DNA from 3 places in the Bradyrhizobium sp. BEA-2-5 genome. Region 2 is predicted to be linked to each of the others. Evidence: riboswitches for the same ligand, from Rfam matches in the RefSeq annotation. Region 2 holds a riboswitch; each other region holds the start of a gene.

Region 1 (5,405 bases), 3.7 Mb from region 2:
CTGGCGCTGATGTCCTCACCGGGCTGAAACTCTATCGCTACGCCATGATTCTGTTGGCCGGGGCGCTGCTGGTCCTGGCGCTGGCATGAAGGAGCGGCGCATGCGTGAGCACGGCGGGAATCTTGATGTCGCCCGGCAGCGCTTCGGCGGCGCTGCGGACGACTGGATCGACCTGTCGACCGGGATCAATCGGGTGCCGTATCCCTTGGTCGAAGTCGAGCCGCGGCACTGGAGCGCGTTGCCGTCGCGATCCGATCTTGAATCGCTGCACGACGCCGCGCGGCAGGCCTATGCGACCGACGCGTCGATCGTGGCGATGGGCGGTGCGCAGGCCGCCATTCAGTTGCTGCCGCATCTGGCGCCCCTGGGGCGGGCGCGGATTCTGGCGCCGACCTACAATGAGTATGCCGCGGTGTTGTCGGCCGCCGGCTGGGACGTCGCCGAGGTGTCCGATCTCGCCGCGCTCGCGGGTGCGGACATTGCCGTCGTCGTCAACCCGAACAATCCCGACGGACGACGCCATGACCAGCGCGAGTTGCTGGCACTGCTGCCGCGCGTTGGCCGGCTCGTCATCGACGAGAGTTTTGCGGATGCCGTTCCTGACCTGTCCCTTGCATCGGAAGCAGGACGCGCGGGGCTCCTGATCCTGCGCTCCTTCGGAAAGTTTTACGGACTTGCCGGCTTGCGGCTCGGGTTCGCGATCGGCAGCGAGGCGGACATCGCCGCGCTTGCCACGATGGCGGGCCCATGGCCGGTTTCGGGCGCCGCGATTGCGACCGGACGGCGCGCGTTGCTCGCTCACGACTGGGCCAAGGCCACGGCCGCGCGGCTGGCCGACGACTGCGTCAGGCTCGACGCAATGGCGCGATCGCAGGGCTGGACGCTGGTCGGCGGCACGTTGCTGTTCCGGCTGTACCAGACCGACGATGCGCTGGTCGCGCAGGAGAAGCTTGCGCGTGCGCAGATCTGGTCGCGGGTCTTCCAGCAAAAGCCGGGATGGCTGCGGCTCGGCTTGCCGGGCAGCGAGGCCGAATGGTCTCGCCTTTCCGCCGTGTTGTCTTCGGTCTAGCGACGATCTCAGCGTCGCCTCGCCCCGCGTGCGGGGAGAGGTCGGAACGCATCGCCAGATGCGTTCCGGGTGAGGGGGAGTCTCCGCGAACGCAGCTATCACCGGATATGCGGAGACGGCCCCTCACCCCAACCCTCTCCCCGTGAAGAACGGGGAGAGGGGGTACAGCGCCGTCGCTGTTCGACCCAGGAATCATCTCGCTTTAACGCGCCAGCGCGAGCAGGCCTTCGACATCGAGATGGGTCTCGATGTGTCCGGCAAGCGTGTCGAGCGCGCTCTCGACCCTGGCGCCGTAGGGCTGATCAGCCGCCGCGATGTCGAGTTGCGCGAGGAAGGCCTTGCGAAATTCGTCCGAGGCGAACAGGCCGTGCAGATAGCTGCCGTGAACGCGCCCGTCACTCGAAATGGCGCCTTCCGGCGCGCCGTCAAGCGATGCAAAAGGACGCGCGCGATCCGGACCGTCGGTGCGGCCGATATGGATCTCGTAGGCGCTGATCGGCTGGCTGGTCGCTTCATGCACCGCGCTGACGCGCGTCAGCGTCTTCTGTTCGGTCATGGTGGTCGTGACATCGAGCAGCCCAAGGCCGCGCGTTTCACCGGCGGGCCCCTCGATGCCGTCAGGGTCAGCGACGCTGTGCCCGAGCATCTGATAGCCGCCGCAGAGGCCGAGCACATGGCTGCCCCTGCGGTGGTGCGCGAGAAGATCGATGTCCCAGCCCTGCGCGCGCAGGAAGGCGAGATCGCCTCGCGTGGATTTCGAGCCCGGGATGATGACGAGCCTGACATCACCGGGAATGGCGTCGCCCGGACGCACCATGAGGAGATCGACGCCCGGCTCGAGCTTGAGCGGATCAAGATCGTCGAAATTGGCAATCCGCGACAGCGCAAGGAACGCGATCTTGCACTGGCCCGGCTTGCGCGCCTCGCCGAGCCCGAGCGCATCTTCAGCCGGAAGTTCGCCGGCGCGGACGAACCAGGGCAGCACGCCAAACCCGCGCCAGGCGGTGCGCTCTTCGATCAGCCTGTAGCCATCGTCGAACAGCGTGGGATCGCCGCGGAACTTGTTGATGACAAATCCACGGATCATCGCCGCATCGTCGGGGTCGATCACCGTCTTGATGCCGACGAGCTGCGCGATGACGCCGCCGCGGTCGATGTCGCCGACCAGCACGACCGGCACGTCCGCCTTGCGCGCAAAGCCCATATTGGCGATGTCGGCCTTGCGCAGGTTCACCTCGGCCGGGCTGCCGGCGCCTTCCACCAGCACGAGATCGGCGCGCTGCTTCAGGCGCGCAAAGCTCTCCAGCACCGCGCCCATCAATGATGGCTTCATCGCCGCGTAGTCACGCGCCCGCGCCGTGGCGATGCGCTTGCCGTGAACGATGACCTGAGCGCCAACATCGGTCTCGGGCTTCAGCAGCACCGGGTTCATGTCGGTATGCGGCTCGACCCCGGCGGCGAGCGCCTGCAGCGCCTGGGCGCGGCCGATCTCGCCGCCATCGACGGTGACGGCGGCGTTGTTCGACATGTTCTGCGGCTTGAAGGGCAGCACGCGCAAGTCCCGCCGCGTGAAGGCACGCGCAAGGCCGGCAACGATGAGCGACTTGCCCACGTCCGAACCGGCTCCCTGGATCATCAATGCGCGCGTCATCGCCGAAGAGTCTCAGAACTCGACGCCGGCTTGCGCCTTGATGCCGGAGCGGAACGGGTGCTTCACCAGCGTCATCTCGGTGACGAGATCGGCGATCTCGATCAGCTCGTCCTTGGCGTTGCGGCCGGTGAGCACGACATGCGTCATCGGCGGCTTTGACGTGGTCAGAAAGTCGACGACATCTGATATCGCGAGATAATCGTAGCGCAGCGCGATGTTGATCTCGTCGAGCACGACCATGCGCAAGCTCTCATCGAGGATCAGCTCCTTGGCCTTCTCCCAGCCGGCGCGCGCGGCGGCGATGTCGCGGGTGCGGTCCTGCGTCTCCCAGGTGAAGCCTTCGCCCATCGCGTGGAACTGGCAGAGATCGCCGAAATGGCCGGTGAGCAGGCGGCGCTCGCCGGTGTCCCAGGCGCCCTTGATGAATTGCACCACCGCGCAGGGGAAGCCATGGGCGACGCAGCGGACGATCATGCCGAACGCCGAGGAGGATTTGCCCTTGCCGCTGCCGGTGTGGACGATGATCAGGCCCTTTTCGCCGCTCTTGGTCGCCATGATCTTGTCGCGGGCGGCTTTCTTCTTCGCCATCTTCTCCGCGTGGCGCGTGTCCAGCGAAAGATCGGTGCCGACGGCGCCGTCTTCAGCGTCGTTTCCATCTGAAATCATCACGTTCCTTCGGCTTGACAAGTGCGAGGCTTGGACGAATGGTGGTGCGGCGTTGGTTCCTGTCCTATGACAGGCGAAGAGGGAATGCGATAGGGTCCGAATCGGCAAGATTTGGGTCCAAAATGCAGCCGCCCCCGCGACCGTGACCGGAGAGATGCCCGAAGCCACTGATTCCCGCGGGAATCGGGAAGGCGGGGATCGAAGGGCAAAGCCCTGCTCCGCAAGCCGGGAGACCTGCCAGCGCGACGAGTTTTGGACCGGCGGACGGGGTGTTCCGCGACGGGGAACGAACCTGTCCAAAATCGGTTCGTGTGCCTCATCGCTACCCGCTGTCAATCCAGGAAGGGCGATGAGCGTTACACTTCATGTCTGCATTACCTGCCGCGCCGGCCAGACGCCGGCGGAAGGTGAGCTCGCGCCCGGTGCACGCCTGCATGGCGCGATCCTCGACGCCGGCGTGCCCGACGGCGTCAATGTGGTTCCCGTCGAATGCCTGTCGGCCTGCAGCCAGGGCTGCTCGGTCGCGCTCAGCGCGCCCGGCCGCTGGTCCTATGTCTATGGCCGCCTGTCCGCCGATAATGCCGCGGATGTGATCGCCGGTGCCTCCGCCTATGCGGCTGCGCCCGACGGCCTCGTGCCCTGGCGCAGCAGGCCGGAAATCTTCCGCAAGCAGTCGCTTGCCCGCATTCCCCCCATTGCCGTCGTGCCGGAGGCCGCCGAATGAATTCGCTCGCAAAAGTTCCGGTGACGGTGGTCACCGGTTTTCTCGGGTCCGGCAAGACCACGCTGATCCAGCATCTGCTCGCCAATGCGAACGGCAAGAAACTCGCCGTGCTCGTCAACGAGTTCGGCAGCGAGGGCGTCGACGGCGAGATATTGAAGTCGTGCGCCGATGCGAACTGTCCGGAGGAGAATATCATCGAGCTCGCCAACGGCTGCATCTGCTGCACCGTCGCCGACGATTTCATTCCGACGATGGAGAAATTGCTGGCGCGCCCGGTGCGGCCCGATCACATCCTGATCGAGACCTCGGGCCTGGCGCTGCCGAAGCCGCTGCTCAAAGCGTTCGACTGGCCGCAGATCCGCTCGCGCATCACCGTGGACGGCGTGATCGCGCTGGCCGATGCCGAGGCCGTCGCGGCGGGCCGCTTCGCGCCGGACCCGATTGCCGTCGAAGCGCAGCGCGCCGCGGACGAAAATCTCGACCACGAGACGCCGCTGTCGGAAGTGTTCGAGGACCAGATCGCCTGCGCGGACATCGTGCTGCTGACCAAGGCGGATCTCGCCGGGGCGGAAGGGATCAAGGCGGCGAAAGAGGTGATCGCGGCCGAGATGCCGCGCGAGGTGCCGATGTTGCCCGTCGTCGACGGCACGATCGACGCACGCGTGATCCTCGGGCTCGGGGCGGCGGCGGAAAACGACCTCGCGGCGCGGCCGTCGCATCATGACGGCGAGGAGGAGCACGAGCACGACGATTTCGCCTCCGTCGTGATCGATCTTCCGGAGGTCGCGGATATCGATGCGCTGGTCGCCTCGGTCCAGCGTCTGGCGCGCGAGCAGAACGTGCTGCGTGCCAAGGGCTACATCGCGGTCGCGGGCAAGCCAATGCGCCTCTTGCTGCAGGCCGTCGGCGAGCGCGTGCGCCACCAGTTCGACAGGCCCTGGGGCGCGGGTATCAGGCAGTCGAAGCTCGTCGTGATCGGCGAGCATGGCGATATCGACGAGGCCGCGATCAGGTCAGGACTTGGTATCTGATGCACGTCGTTTTCCGCGAGAGCCGTGGTCTCGAGGAGACCGCGACGCCAAGAGACATCGGCCAGGACCCGGCCGATCTCGTGGTGCTCTCGTATTCGGATTCCGATCTTGCGGCGTTCGCGGCCGGCTGGCGGCGCGGCGGGAGCAGCCTGCCGTCGCTGCGGCTCGCCAATCTCGCCGAGCTCCGGCATCCGCTGTCGGTCGACACCTATGTCGAGCGCACGCTGTCGCAGGCGCGCGGCATCCTGGTGCGGCTGATCGGCG
Region 2 (5,405 bases):
GCTAGCGTGGACGCCAGTAGATTGAGCGACAGGCTGGTGGCCGCACGCGGAAAATAGCGCGCGAGTTCGCCCGGCGCCGGTCCCCGAAACGCATCGCCCGTGGCCTTGAGCGCCCAGAGGATGTCGGCGTGGCGGCTCAACAGAAAGAGGCCCGACGCTGAGCGATGCACCGGATCGTGCTCACGCAACCACCGCATGAACGGATACGGGTCGTAGAGGCACGCTGGCGACGCCAGTTCGGCGAAGGCGTCCTGACATACTGCCGTGGCTTCTTGCACGTCCATTTTGGTTACCAATTGGCTGGCTGATCTGACGGGAGCGCGCGCTGGTAAATTGCATAGAAGATCGCGATACCCGGTGGCGTCCGCGCATCACCAGAGCACCGGAAACGCCTCGAACCCACCAGTGATGATGTCCTTGAGCAACTTCAGTTCTTCGGGCGCCACGGCCAGGCGCAGCGCAGGAAAACGCTGGAAGATCGAACCGAACAAGACCTTGAGTTCGAGCCTTGCCAGCGCTGCGCCGATGCAGTGGTGCGGTCCGTAAGAGAACGCCAGGTGCGGATTTTCGTCGCGTCCGATGTCGAAGTTTTCCGGGACGCCGAAATGGCGTGGATCAAACGACGTCGCCGGCAGGTCGACCAGCACTTTGCTCTCCGCGGGAATATGCATGCCCGTGATGGTCACATCGGTCCTCGGATAGCGCATGATGCCGTCCCAGCCGGCGCCCGGCGGGTACATGCGCAGGATTTCGTCCACCGCCTTGTCCACCAGGGATGGATCGCCGACCAGGCGTTTGCGCTGTTGCGGATGGCGGAACATAGCCAAAAGGCCGAATTCACTTTCTTTCGTCGATGATATGATGACAGGCGGGGAACGCGGCCGGACCCTAGGGCCTCAATTTGGCTTTAGCCATCTACCTAATCTTGTAGTAGCCCCTAAGCCAAAAGCCTGGTGGCGCAAAATGTGCGGAAAACTCTTCGCCATGCGCTGCCAAACGGAAACCTACTTCCGATGGGGATCCGCCTATGTTGGTTGGCCGCATGCGACGTATCGCGCCCCTTCGCCGGACCACGGACTTGAAGGCGCGATGCGTTGCTCGCCGCCGGTGTTGACTAGCGTCACCTGTTCGACGACAGCGCATGCGGCGCGAAAGACTACCGCACTGGCTTAGCGCGGGCGGCAACGCCCATCTCGTCCAAATGGAGCGAATAGGTTTGCCCCACGCGATGCTGGCCTCCAGCCCGGTCGGCACCTTGAATCAGAACCCACCGGGAATACCCAATCGAATCGGCCTCAGACGATCATGCTCCAGCCCTGCGAGTCAGATGCGTTGTCCGGCAGACGTACCGATGTGAAGCGCCAGAATCTCTTCTGGCGTTTCGTTCACCTCGATGGTTTGAGCGCCGACGAATTCGAGGATCGTCTTGTCGCGCTCGCGCGACATGCCGCCAACGAGCGAGATATTGACATAGTAGGGTTCCGCGTTGCCGTAGCGGGTGCATTTGATCCAGAATTGCATCGGCGGCCTCCCTGAGATCAGCCTGCTGCCCGCAGCTCGCGCGCGGCCGCAACCATATTGGCGAGCGCCGGTCGGACCTCGTCCCATTTACGAGTTTTCAGGCCGCAATCCGGATTGACCCAGAGCTGGTCGTCGGACAGGCGCTGCCGCGCCAGCTTGAGCAGCGCGGCCATCTCGGTCACCTCAGGCACACGCGGCGAGTGGATGTCGTAGACGCCGGGTCCGATCTCGTTCGGATAGCGGTAGTTGTGGAATGCGTCCAGCAACTCCATCTTCGATCGCGATGTCTCGATCGAGATCACGTCAGCATCCATCGTGCCGATCGCGTCGATGATGTTCGTTGAATTCCGAGTAGCACATATGGGTGTGGATCTGGGTCTCGTCCCGGACACCCGACGAGCAGATGCGGAAACATTCGACCGCCCAGTCGAGATAGGTCGCCCACTCCGAGCGCCGTAGCGGCAGGCCTTCGCGCAAGGCGGCCTCGTCGATCTGGATCATGCCAGCGCCGGCGCCCTCGAGGTCTGTAACCTCGTCGCGGATCGCGAGCGCGATCTGGCGGCAGGATTGACTGCGCGGAATGTCGTCGCGGACGAAGGACCAGTTCAGGATGGTGACCGGGCCGGTCAGCATCGCCTTCACCGGCTTTGTGGTGAGCGACTGCGCATACTGCCACCATTCGACCGTCATCGGTTTCGGACGGGACACGTCGCCGAACAGGATCGGCGGCCTGACATAGCGCGAGCCGTAGGACTGCACCCAGGCGTTCTCGGTGAAGACGAATCCTAAGAGCTGCTCACCGAAGTACTGCACCATGTTGTTGCGCTCGAACTCGCCATGGACGAGGACGTCGAGGCCGATGCTTTCCTGCCAGCGCACGGTGCGTGCCGTCTGGTTTTGCAGGAAAGTCTTGTAGGCGGTATCACTCAGGTCTCCCTTGGCGTGCGAGGCGCGCGCCTTCCTGATTTCCTGGGTCTGCGGGAAGGAGCCGATTGTCGTCGTGGGGAAAGCTGGCAGGTTGAAGCGCGCATGCTGCACTTCGGCTCGTTTCTCGAACCGACTGGCGCGCCGGCGCACTGCCTCGTCGATCCCGGCAATACGGCTTGCCACCTTCGCGTCGTGAATGCGCGGCGAGGTCTTGCGCGCTAACGCGGCGGCGTCGGATGCCTTCAAGTCCTTTGCGATCGACCTGCGCCCGCTTGCGAGCGACCTGCCGAGCGCGGCCAGCTCTTCGATCTTCTGCACGGAGAAGGCCAGCCAACTCTTCACCTCGGCGTCGAGCTTGACTTCCAGCGCGAGATCGATCGGTACATGCAGCAGCGAGCACGAGGGCGCGATCTGCACGCGGTTGTTGCCGAGCTTTGCGACGACTGGCTCAAGCCGGTCGAGAATTCTGCTCAGATCGGCACGCCAGATGTTGCGGCCGTCCAGCACACCGAGCGAGACGACGCGGTCGGTGGGCAGGCGAGCGAGGTCGTCGAGCTGCTCGGGCGCGCGCACCAGGTCGAAATGCAAACCGGCCACGGGAAGCGCGAACGCCGTGTCGCGGTTCTGGCCGAGGCCGCCGAAATAGCTCGTCAGCATGATCTTGATCTGCGGCACAGCCCTGGCGATTTCGGCGTAGGCACGCCGCAGCGCGTCATGAGCTGCCTCGTCGAGATCCAGCACCAGACAGGGCTCGTCAATTTGAACCCATTCCGCGCCGCTTCTGGCAAGCTCCCGCAGCACCTCGGCATAGACCGGCAGCAGTCGGTCCAGCAGCGACAGCGGCTCGAAGCCGGCATCCTTGCTCTTGGCGAGCTTGAGGAAGGTGACGGGACCGACCAGCACAGGTCGGGTCTGGTAGCCCAGCGCCTTGGCTTCCTCATATTCCTCGATCGGCTTGCGCGAGACGAGACGGAATTGCTGATCCTTCGCAAGTTCCGGAACCATATAGTGATAGTTGGTGTCGAACCACTTGGTCATTTCTTGCGCCGGCACGCTTTGGCCATGATGGGCGTTGCCGCGGGACGCATCGTGCGGGTCGCCTTGGACATCACCCTGGGTGCCACGCGCCATTGCAAAATAGGTCGCAAGCGGTATCGAGCCGCTGGTCCAGCCATAGATCGGGGCAATCGCTCCAACCATCACCGAGGTGTCGAGCACCTGGTCGTAGAACGAGAAATCGTTCGACGGGATCACCGAGACACCGAGCTTTTTCTGCCGCGCCCAGTTGGCGGTGCGCAATCCGATCCCGGCTTCGATCAATGCCTTCTCGTCCGATGTGCCGGACCAGAAGCTTTCGAGCGCAAGCTTGAGCTCGCGGCGTGGACCGATGCGCGCCGTACCAAGAGTTGCGACCGCAAGTGAGGAGATAGATGTAGAGGACATTGGCTTAACCCCAAATGGGGGCAAAGGCCGTGGTGACACGTCTGGACTCCGCAAGGCGCGTTGAGCGCAAACGGGTCGCAACCGCACCACCGGGACACCCCGCCCGTGGACGTTAATGTTGCCGAGGCAGGTCTCCTGGCTCGCGGGTCCTAGCTATCGTCCGGCCTTCCCGAAGCTTGCGCTTCAGTGGCTGAAATGGACGATGGCTCGCCGCTTACAGTTGCGGGGGCAGCGCCGGCATTGCTTCGTTCCGAAGAACCTGCGCACCGGCTTCCCTCTTAGCTCCAGGTCAATCGTGATCTGGAGAACCTCAACGGTTTCGATTACCTGCAACGGAGGGAGTGCGTCAACCCTCAGAAACTATGGTTGTTGCGGCATCCCGACGGGAATGATGCTCGGTACAACCGAAGAATAGAGTGACTTGTAGTGGTGCAAACCCAACGATCGCATAGAGTTCTGCGCGCTTCTGCATGCTTTCGACAATCTCGTGCGCGTCGCCATCACGTGAAATAGCGGCATAAAGTCTGTTGCACCCTGCTGGCACCCCCAACGCGGACACTGGCCAATGACCGTCGCGCAACCGATGGCCTCAAACTCGGCGGCCGTGCAGAAGGGCGTCTTGCGGGCGAGAGGGCCCTATCCTGCCGATGTCGGAAGCAGTGATGGAGCGCCCGCCGGTGCTGGCGGCCTTCCCACGCCTCAGTATGAAAGCCGGACCAGCTCATTCCGAGCGGAACTAAAATTCGGCTCGAAGCGCTCGGATACGCTGTCGACCCAGAGGCGGAGTATCCAGGCAGGCTTATGTTCCATAACAAGGCGTTCGAACCGTTTGCGGCTGGTGCCCTTCAGATCATCTCCGGCACGCGGATCTTCACTTCGAGGTCACGGTCCAGTTGTTGAAATTGAAGTTCATTCCCCCAGGAGAGGAGGTGATCTCGACTCCGTATTGGACGCTACCGACGTTTATGTCGCCAAAATAGCCCGTCGACTTGATCCACTGCAGGATACTCTTGATGTCTACTGTCCCGCTGTTGGTCTTCGAAGTGCACAGGAGTGAGATGACCTTGTGACCATTGAAGCCCTCAAACACGTTCCAAGTCGCCCCGCCTGCATTGATATTGCGGTAAACCGGGATCGCTGCCCCGGAAGGGGCATAGTGATATGAAATCGGCTTTACGTTGCCGCTACCGTCCGAGTTTCCGGTGTAGTTTGTCCAGAGCATGATCTCCTGCTGGTTTGAGTTGCCCCAGATATCGTAGGCGGCGTCCCAAGCGCCACCAGCAGGAACCTCCTGATTGAAGTTCGAGCTCAGAGTGTTGATTGAACTGAGCGGTTTCCCGATATTGAAGGACTCGTGCGGATAGCTCTTGATGCCTTTCGTATTCGGCTGGTTCGACCATACGCTCCACTGGTTCGAGTCACGCACCGAAATCGTTTGATGCCCAGCGCCAGCGCCCCATACATCGTTGTTCCAGGAATACCCGTTGCGCGAGAAGTTCCCGTACGGAGCGCTC
Region 3 (5,405 bases), 2.1 Mb from region 2:
CGCGGAAGACGGCCCGGGTGATCGCCATGCCGCCGCGCAGGGTTACGCTGTCGCTGACCCCGAGCGAGGCGCTGGTCTCGGAGCCGTAGCGGCGGGTGGGGTCGAGGTTGGTGTTGTAGAACAGCACCGGGTTGAAATGGATCTCGTTGTCGAGATCCATCAGATAGACGCTGGTCTGGACCTGGAAGCGATTGGTCCTGACGCGGAAGCCGCCCTCGATGTCCTGCGAGGTCTGGGTCTTGAGCTGGAACGTTTGCGGGATCGGGGCGAAGGTCAGTGGGTCGAATGACGGCCCTGATGCAACGCGCTCATCGACATCTGGCGTGCGGAACGCGCGGGCCGCGCGGCCGAACACCGAGAAGGTGTCGGTCAGGCGATGCTCGACGCCGACATGCAGCGCGTATTGCGTCTCGTTGCTGTCGAGCGGCGCTGCCTGTGCATCGAACGCGAACGGCGCATTCGGATCGTAGCGATCGCGCGCCGAGATGCTGGTGTTCTGGACCCGCGCGCCGTAGGAGAAGTCGGTCGTCGGCAACAGGCCCAGCGTATGTTGCCAATAGCCGGCCACGGACTGCTGCTCGATATTGTAGATATGGAAGGGATCGACGCCCTGATAGGCGCCGCGCGCCTCGCGGAAGGTCGAATCGTAATAGTCGATGCCGGTCAGGATCGTCGACGGCATGCCCAGCATCACGTTCTTGACGCTGAGCCGCGGTGTCAGAGACCAGGTCTGCAGCGCGGCGTCATTGTAGGTCGAGGCGAAGCTGATGGTCGGCACCCTGCCGAAGAAGCCGCTCTGCGTCTCGCGCTGCCGCCAGCCGCCGTCGACGATGAGGTCGACGCCGTTCATCAGCGACCTGGTGAAGCCGGCGGTGACGCTGGCGGTCTGCTGGTTGGCATAGTCGAAGGGCGTCGCGGCGCCGCGGCGGTCGGTGAGCAGCTCATTGACGCCGATCGACGGATCGACCAGCCGTCCGCCGGGCAGGCCGAGCTTCTGGTCGCTGCCGGTGACGGTCAGGAAGGCGGTGAGATCAGGCGTCGTGTAGTTGATGTTGCCGACGGCGTTGCGCTGGTCGAGCGCATTGTTGACGCGGTAGCCGTCGGACTTGATGCCGTTGCCGTAGAACGAGGTGGACCACGGTCCGGAGTTGAGCGCCGCGGAGACCGCGGCCATGCGGGTGTTGAACGAGCCAAATCCGGCCTCGGCGCGCATCGTCGTCGGCGGGCCGCCGACGCCGTTATTGGTGACGATGTTGATGACGCCGCCGACCGCATTGTCGCCATACAGCACCGCACCGGAATTGCCGCGCGTGATCTCGATGCGCTCGATGGCATTGAGCGGGATGGTGGAGAGGTCGAAGCCGGCCTTGTCGACGTCGTTGAGGCGGCGGCCGTTGAGCAGGAACAGCGTGTTGTCGGTCGCGAAGGCGCCGAAGCCGCGCAGGTCGACCGAGGTCTTGGCGCCGTTCGGTCCGCCATAGGGCGTTTGCAGCTGCACGCCTGGCACCTGCGCGAGGATCTCGGGCAACGACTGCACCGGCGAATGGGCGATGTCGTCGGCGGTGATCACGGCCGAGGAGGAGCCGACAATGCCGGCGAACTGGCGGCCGCCGCCGGTGCCATCCGTTCCGGTGGCCGCGCCGGTCGCTGTCGTGCCCGATCCGCTGCCTGTGTCGTTGCCTTGCGAGGTGCCCGGCGCCGGGCGTCGCGGCGCCGGCGCTTCGTCAGCGGCCGGCCTGGCGCGCGTGACGTTCTGGTCGCGCGGCTTGGTGACTTCGATCGCCGGCAGCTGATCGGGAGCGGGTGCCTGCTGCGCCCGCGCGGCGGAGAAAAGGATTGCCGGCGCGATCATCGTCGACGCGAGCAGAAGCGCGCGGTGTCGCCGATGGAAAGGGAAGGAGAACATAAGCGAGGTCTCGGTAACGTCAGTGGCACGTCACCGCGAACCAGTCTCACCATCGTGCTCACAGCATCAGGTGAAGCTCATGCCTGTACTCCCCGACCGACATCTTCGCGTGTGACCACGGCTGACGGCAGGTCTCCTGGCTCGCGGGTCGTTACCGCTTCGTCGCCTTCCCAGGACCGAGATTCCCAGTGGCTTCTGACGAAGGATTCACCGCTTACAGTTGCGGGGGCAGCCGCGGCATTGGGGACAAGTTTCCCCGCACCGCATTCCCTTTTCATCTCACGAAAGAACCGTCATGTTCATCTAGGGTTCGGCCGGGTAGCAAAGTCAATCCGGCGGAAGTCGGGCAATGGCCGGGCGGCCACGGTTTTTGTCGAGTGTCGCTTGTCTGCCACGGCGATCGCTGTAAGAGCATGGATCCAATGAGCGTGCAGGATTTTGCCTTGGCGGCCGAGGTCGCGGCGCGGCGCCGGTGGGGCGCCACCGCGGCGCTGCTCGCGCTCGTGGCCCTGCTGTGCGTGCTCTCGCTCGGCATCGGGCCGGTGCGGCTGTCGCCGCTCGCGGTGATCGAGGCGCTGTTCGGCGGCGGCAGCGATGTGGCGCAGGTGATCGTGCGCGAGATCCGCCTGCCGCGCACCATCCTGGCATTCGCGATCGGCGGTATTCTCGGGCTGTCCGGTGCGGCGCTGCAAGGGCTGCTGCGCAATCCGCTGGCCTCGCCGTCGCTGTTCGGCGCGCCGCAATCAGCGGCGTTCGGCGCGGTGCTGGTAATCGCGCTGGGCCTCGCCGATGTGCGCTCCTACGCGCTGCCGGTGGTGGCGATCATCGCCGCGTTCGGCTCGGTGTTCGCGCTGCTTGCGATCGCCGGCCGCAATGCCGGGCTGTTGATCCTGATCCTCGCCGGGCTCGCGATCTCGAGCTTTGCGGGGGCGGCGACGGCGCTGGTGATGAACCTCTCCAGCAATCCCTTCGTGGTGCTGGAGATCGCGTTCTGGCTGCTCGGCTCGCTGGAAGACCGGAGCTTCCAGCACGTCGCGCTGGCGCTGCCCTTCATCATCGCAGGCGCCGCCATCCTGCTCAGCCAGGCGAGCGCCTTCCGCGCGCTGACGCTCGGCGAGGAGGCGGCGCAGAGCCTCGGCGTCGATGTCGGGCGGTTGCGGCTCTTCGTGATCACGGGCGTGGCGCTCGGGGTTGGCGGCGCGGTCGCGGTGACAGGCACGATCGGTTTCATCGGCCTCGTTGCGCCGCATCTGATGCGTCCCGTGATCGGTCACGATCCGGCGCGGCTCTTGGTGCCGAGCGCACTCACCGGCTCGGCGTTGCTGCTCGCCGCCGACATCGCGGTGCGCATCATCCCCTCGACCTCGGACATCAAGGTCGGCGTGCTGACCTCGATCATCGGCGTGCCGTTCTTCCTCTATCTGATCATGCGCGAACGCCGCGCGCTCGGCGGAGGCGTGGCATGACGCTGCTCTCCGCTACCGCGCTCAATGCTTCGCTCGGCAGCCGCAAGGTGCTGCACGATGTCTCGCTGTCGCTGCCGTCGGGCCATCTGGTCGCGCTGGTCGGGCCGAACGGCGCCGGCAAGACCACGCTGCTGCGCGCGCTGGCCGGTCTGATTCCGTCCGGCGGCGAGATCCGGATCGGCGATAATCCGCTGGCGTCATTGCCGCTGCGCGAGCGCGCGAAACGTTTCGCCTATCTGCCGCAGGGGCACATGGTGCACTGGCCGCTGCCGGCACGCGATATCGTCGCGCTCGGCCGCTATCCGCACGGCGCGACCGATCCGGCGCGGCTGTCGCAGACGGATATGGAGGCAGTGCTGCGCGCGATGCAGGCGGTCGACGTCACTGAATTCAGCGATCGCCGCGTCACCGAACTCTCCGGCGGCGAGCGCAGCCGCGTCGCGCTGGCCCGGGTGCTCGCGGTGGAGGCGCCGGTGATCCTCGCCGACGAGCCGACCGCCTCGCTCGATCCGCGCCACCAGATCGACGTGATGCAGAAGCTGCGCAACGTCGCCGATACCGGTGTGCTGGTGATCGTGGTGACGCATGACCTGGGACTCGCCGCGCGCTTCGCCGATCATGTTCTGGTGCTGTCGGAGGGACGGCTGGCCGCGCAGGGCGCGCCCGCTGAAGCGTTGTCGGAGGCGGTCCTCGCCAGCGTGTTCCGCATCAGCGCCTATCGCGCCGAATTTCAGCGCGAAGCCGTCATCGTGCCGTGGGCGGACGTGTGATGAGGATGCGGCGTCTCCACGAGCTCAGTTCACCTCTCCCGCTTGCGGGGGAAGGGGCGCTGTTTTCGCGCGGACGCTATCTTGCGTCATCTTGCCTTGCCCTGATGCTTTCGCTCATCGTGTGGCTCGCGTCAGCCGCTCCCTCGTTCGCCGCCGGGCCGCGCATCGTCTCGATGAATGTCTGCAGCGACCAGCTCGTGCTGTCGCTGGCCGATCCGGACCAGATCATCGGCCTCAGCCGCTTCTCGCGCGATGCCTGGCAATCCTGGGCTGCGGAGAAGGCGCGAAATTTTCCGCGCCTGTCCGGCGAGGCCGAGGACGTGCTGCTGCTGAGGCCCGACCTCGTCGTGGTCAGCCTGTTCGACAAGCGCGCGACCCGCGATCTGTTGAAGGCCCACGGGCTGCACCTCGTCGAATTCACGGTGCCGCGGACGCTGGACGAGGTGAAGGACCAGATCCGCGCGATGGGCGATGTGGTGCAGCATCCCGATCGCGCAGAGGCCGAGATCGCGCGCCTCGATGCGGCGATCGCGCGTGCGCGGGCGGCGGCAAGCACGCATCATTACCGCGTGCTGCCGCTGGAGCGGCGCGGCTTTGTGGCTGGTGACGGCAGCCTCGTCAGCTCGCTGCTGGCTGCAACCGGCCTCTCCAACGCCGCCGGCGAACTTGGCGTCGGTGCAGGCGGATTTGCTTCGCTGGAGGCGATCGTAAAGCTGCGGCCGGACTTCATCCTGGTGTCGGAAGCCGGCGACCGCGCCGAGGATGACGGCCGCGCCTTCCTGCTGCATCCCGCGCTGGAGCGCTTCTATCCGCAAAGCAAGCGCATCGTGCTGCCGGAGCGGCTCACCGTGTGCGGCGGCGTGATGCTGGCGGATGCGCTGGATCGGCTGACGGAGGAGCTGCAGCGGGTGACACGGTGACTATGGCCGTCATTCCGGGATGGTCCGAAGGACCAGACCCGGAATCTCGAGGTTCCGGGTTCGATGCTTCGCATCGCCCCGGAACGACTATCATCCCATCACCACCGGCCCGCCGGCCTTCTTCCAGGCGTCGATGCCGCCTTCGATATGCGCGGTGTTCGCCAGCCCCGCCTTCTTCGCGGCCGCCACGGCCATCGCCGAGCGCTCGCCGAAGGCGCAGAAGAACACCACACGGCGGCCGGTGGCGGCCGCGACCTCGCGCAGCATGCCGCCGGGCTTCAGGGTGGCGCAAATCCCCGGATAGGGTGCGTGCAGCGCGCCCGCGAGCGTGCCGTGCTTGGCC

What was found. A riboswitch is a leader RNA that binds a small molecule or an ion and turns the genes downstream of it on or off. The one in region 2 is predicted to bind cobalamin.
Region 1: linked by a shared signal. The riboswitch ahead of RX327_RS15200 (DUF1636 domain-containing protein) and the one ahead of metE (5-methyltetrahydropteroyltriglutamate--homocysteine S-methyltransferase) in region 2 are both predicted to bind cobalamin.
Region 3: linked by a shared signal. The riboswitch ahead of RX327_RS03410 (TonB-dependent receptor) and the one ahead of metE (5-methyltetrahydropteroyltriglutamate--homocysteine S-methyltransferase) in region 2 are both predicted to bind cobalamin.

The regions. Positions count from the first base shown of each region.
Region 1 is NZ_CP136629.1:3,295,416-3,300,820, forward strand. Features, by position in the region: gene cbiB (adenosylcobinamide-phosphate synthase CbiB) at 1-89, shown strand, start outside; gene cobD (threonine-phosphate decarboxylase CobD) at 101-1,069, shown strand; gene RX327_RS15190 (cobyric acid synthase) at 1,272-2,720, opposite strand; gene cobO (cob(I)yrinic acid a,c-diamide adenosyltransferase) at 2,733-3,386, opposite strand; cobalamin riboswitch at 3,423-3,643, shown strand; gene RX327_RS15200 (DUF1636 domain-containing protein) at 3,736-4,110, shown strand; gene cobW (cobalamin biosynthesis protein CobW) at 4,107-5,141, shown strand; gene cobN (cobaltochelatase subunit CobN) at 5,141-5,405, shown strand, end outside.
Region 2 is NZ_CP136629.1:7,023,991-7,029,395, reverse strand. Features, by position in the region: gene RX327_RS32750 (cytochrome P450) at 1-284, opposite strand, end outside; partial or broken gene RX327_RS32745 (cytochrome P450) at 372-842, opposite strand; gene RX327_RS32740 (hypothetical protein) at 1,324-1,521, opposite strand; partial or broken gene metE (5-methyltetrahydropteroyltriglutamate--homocysteine S-methyltransferase) at 1,539-3,891, opposite strand; cobalamin riboswitch at 3,999-4,219, opposite strand; gene RX327_RS32730 (glycosyl hydrolase) at 4,763-5,405, opposite strand, start outside.
Region 3 is NZ_CP136629.1:759,845-765,249, forward strand. Features, by position in the region: gene RX327_RS03410 (TonB-dependent receptor) at 1-1,852, opposite strand, end outside; cobalamin riboswitch at 2,015-2,216, opposite strand; gene RX327_RS03415 (FecCD family ABC transporter permease) at 2,329-3,372, shown strand; gene RX327_RS03420 (ABC transporter ATP-binding protein) at 3,369-4,142, shown strand; gene RX327_RS03425 (ABC transporter substrate-binding protein) at 4,247-5,062, shown strand; gene RX327_RS03430 (MBL fold metallo-hydrolase) at 5,153-5,405, opposite strand, start outside.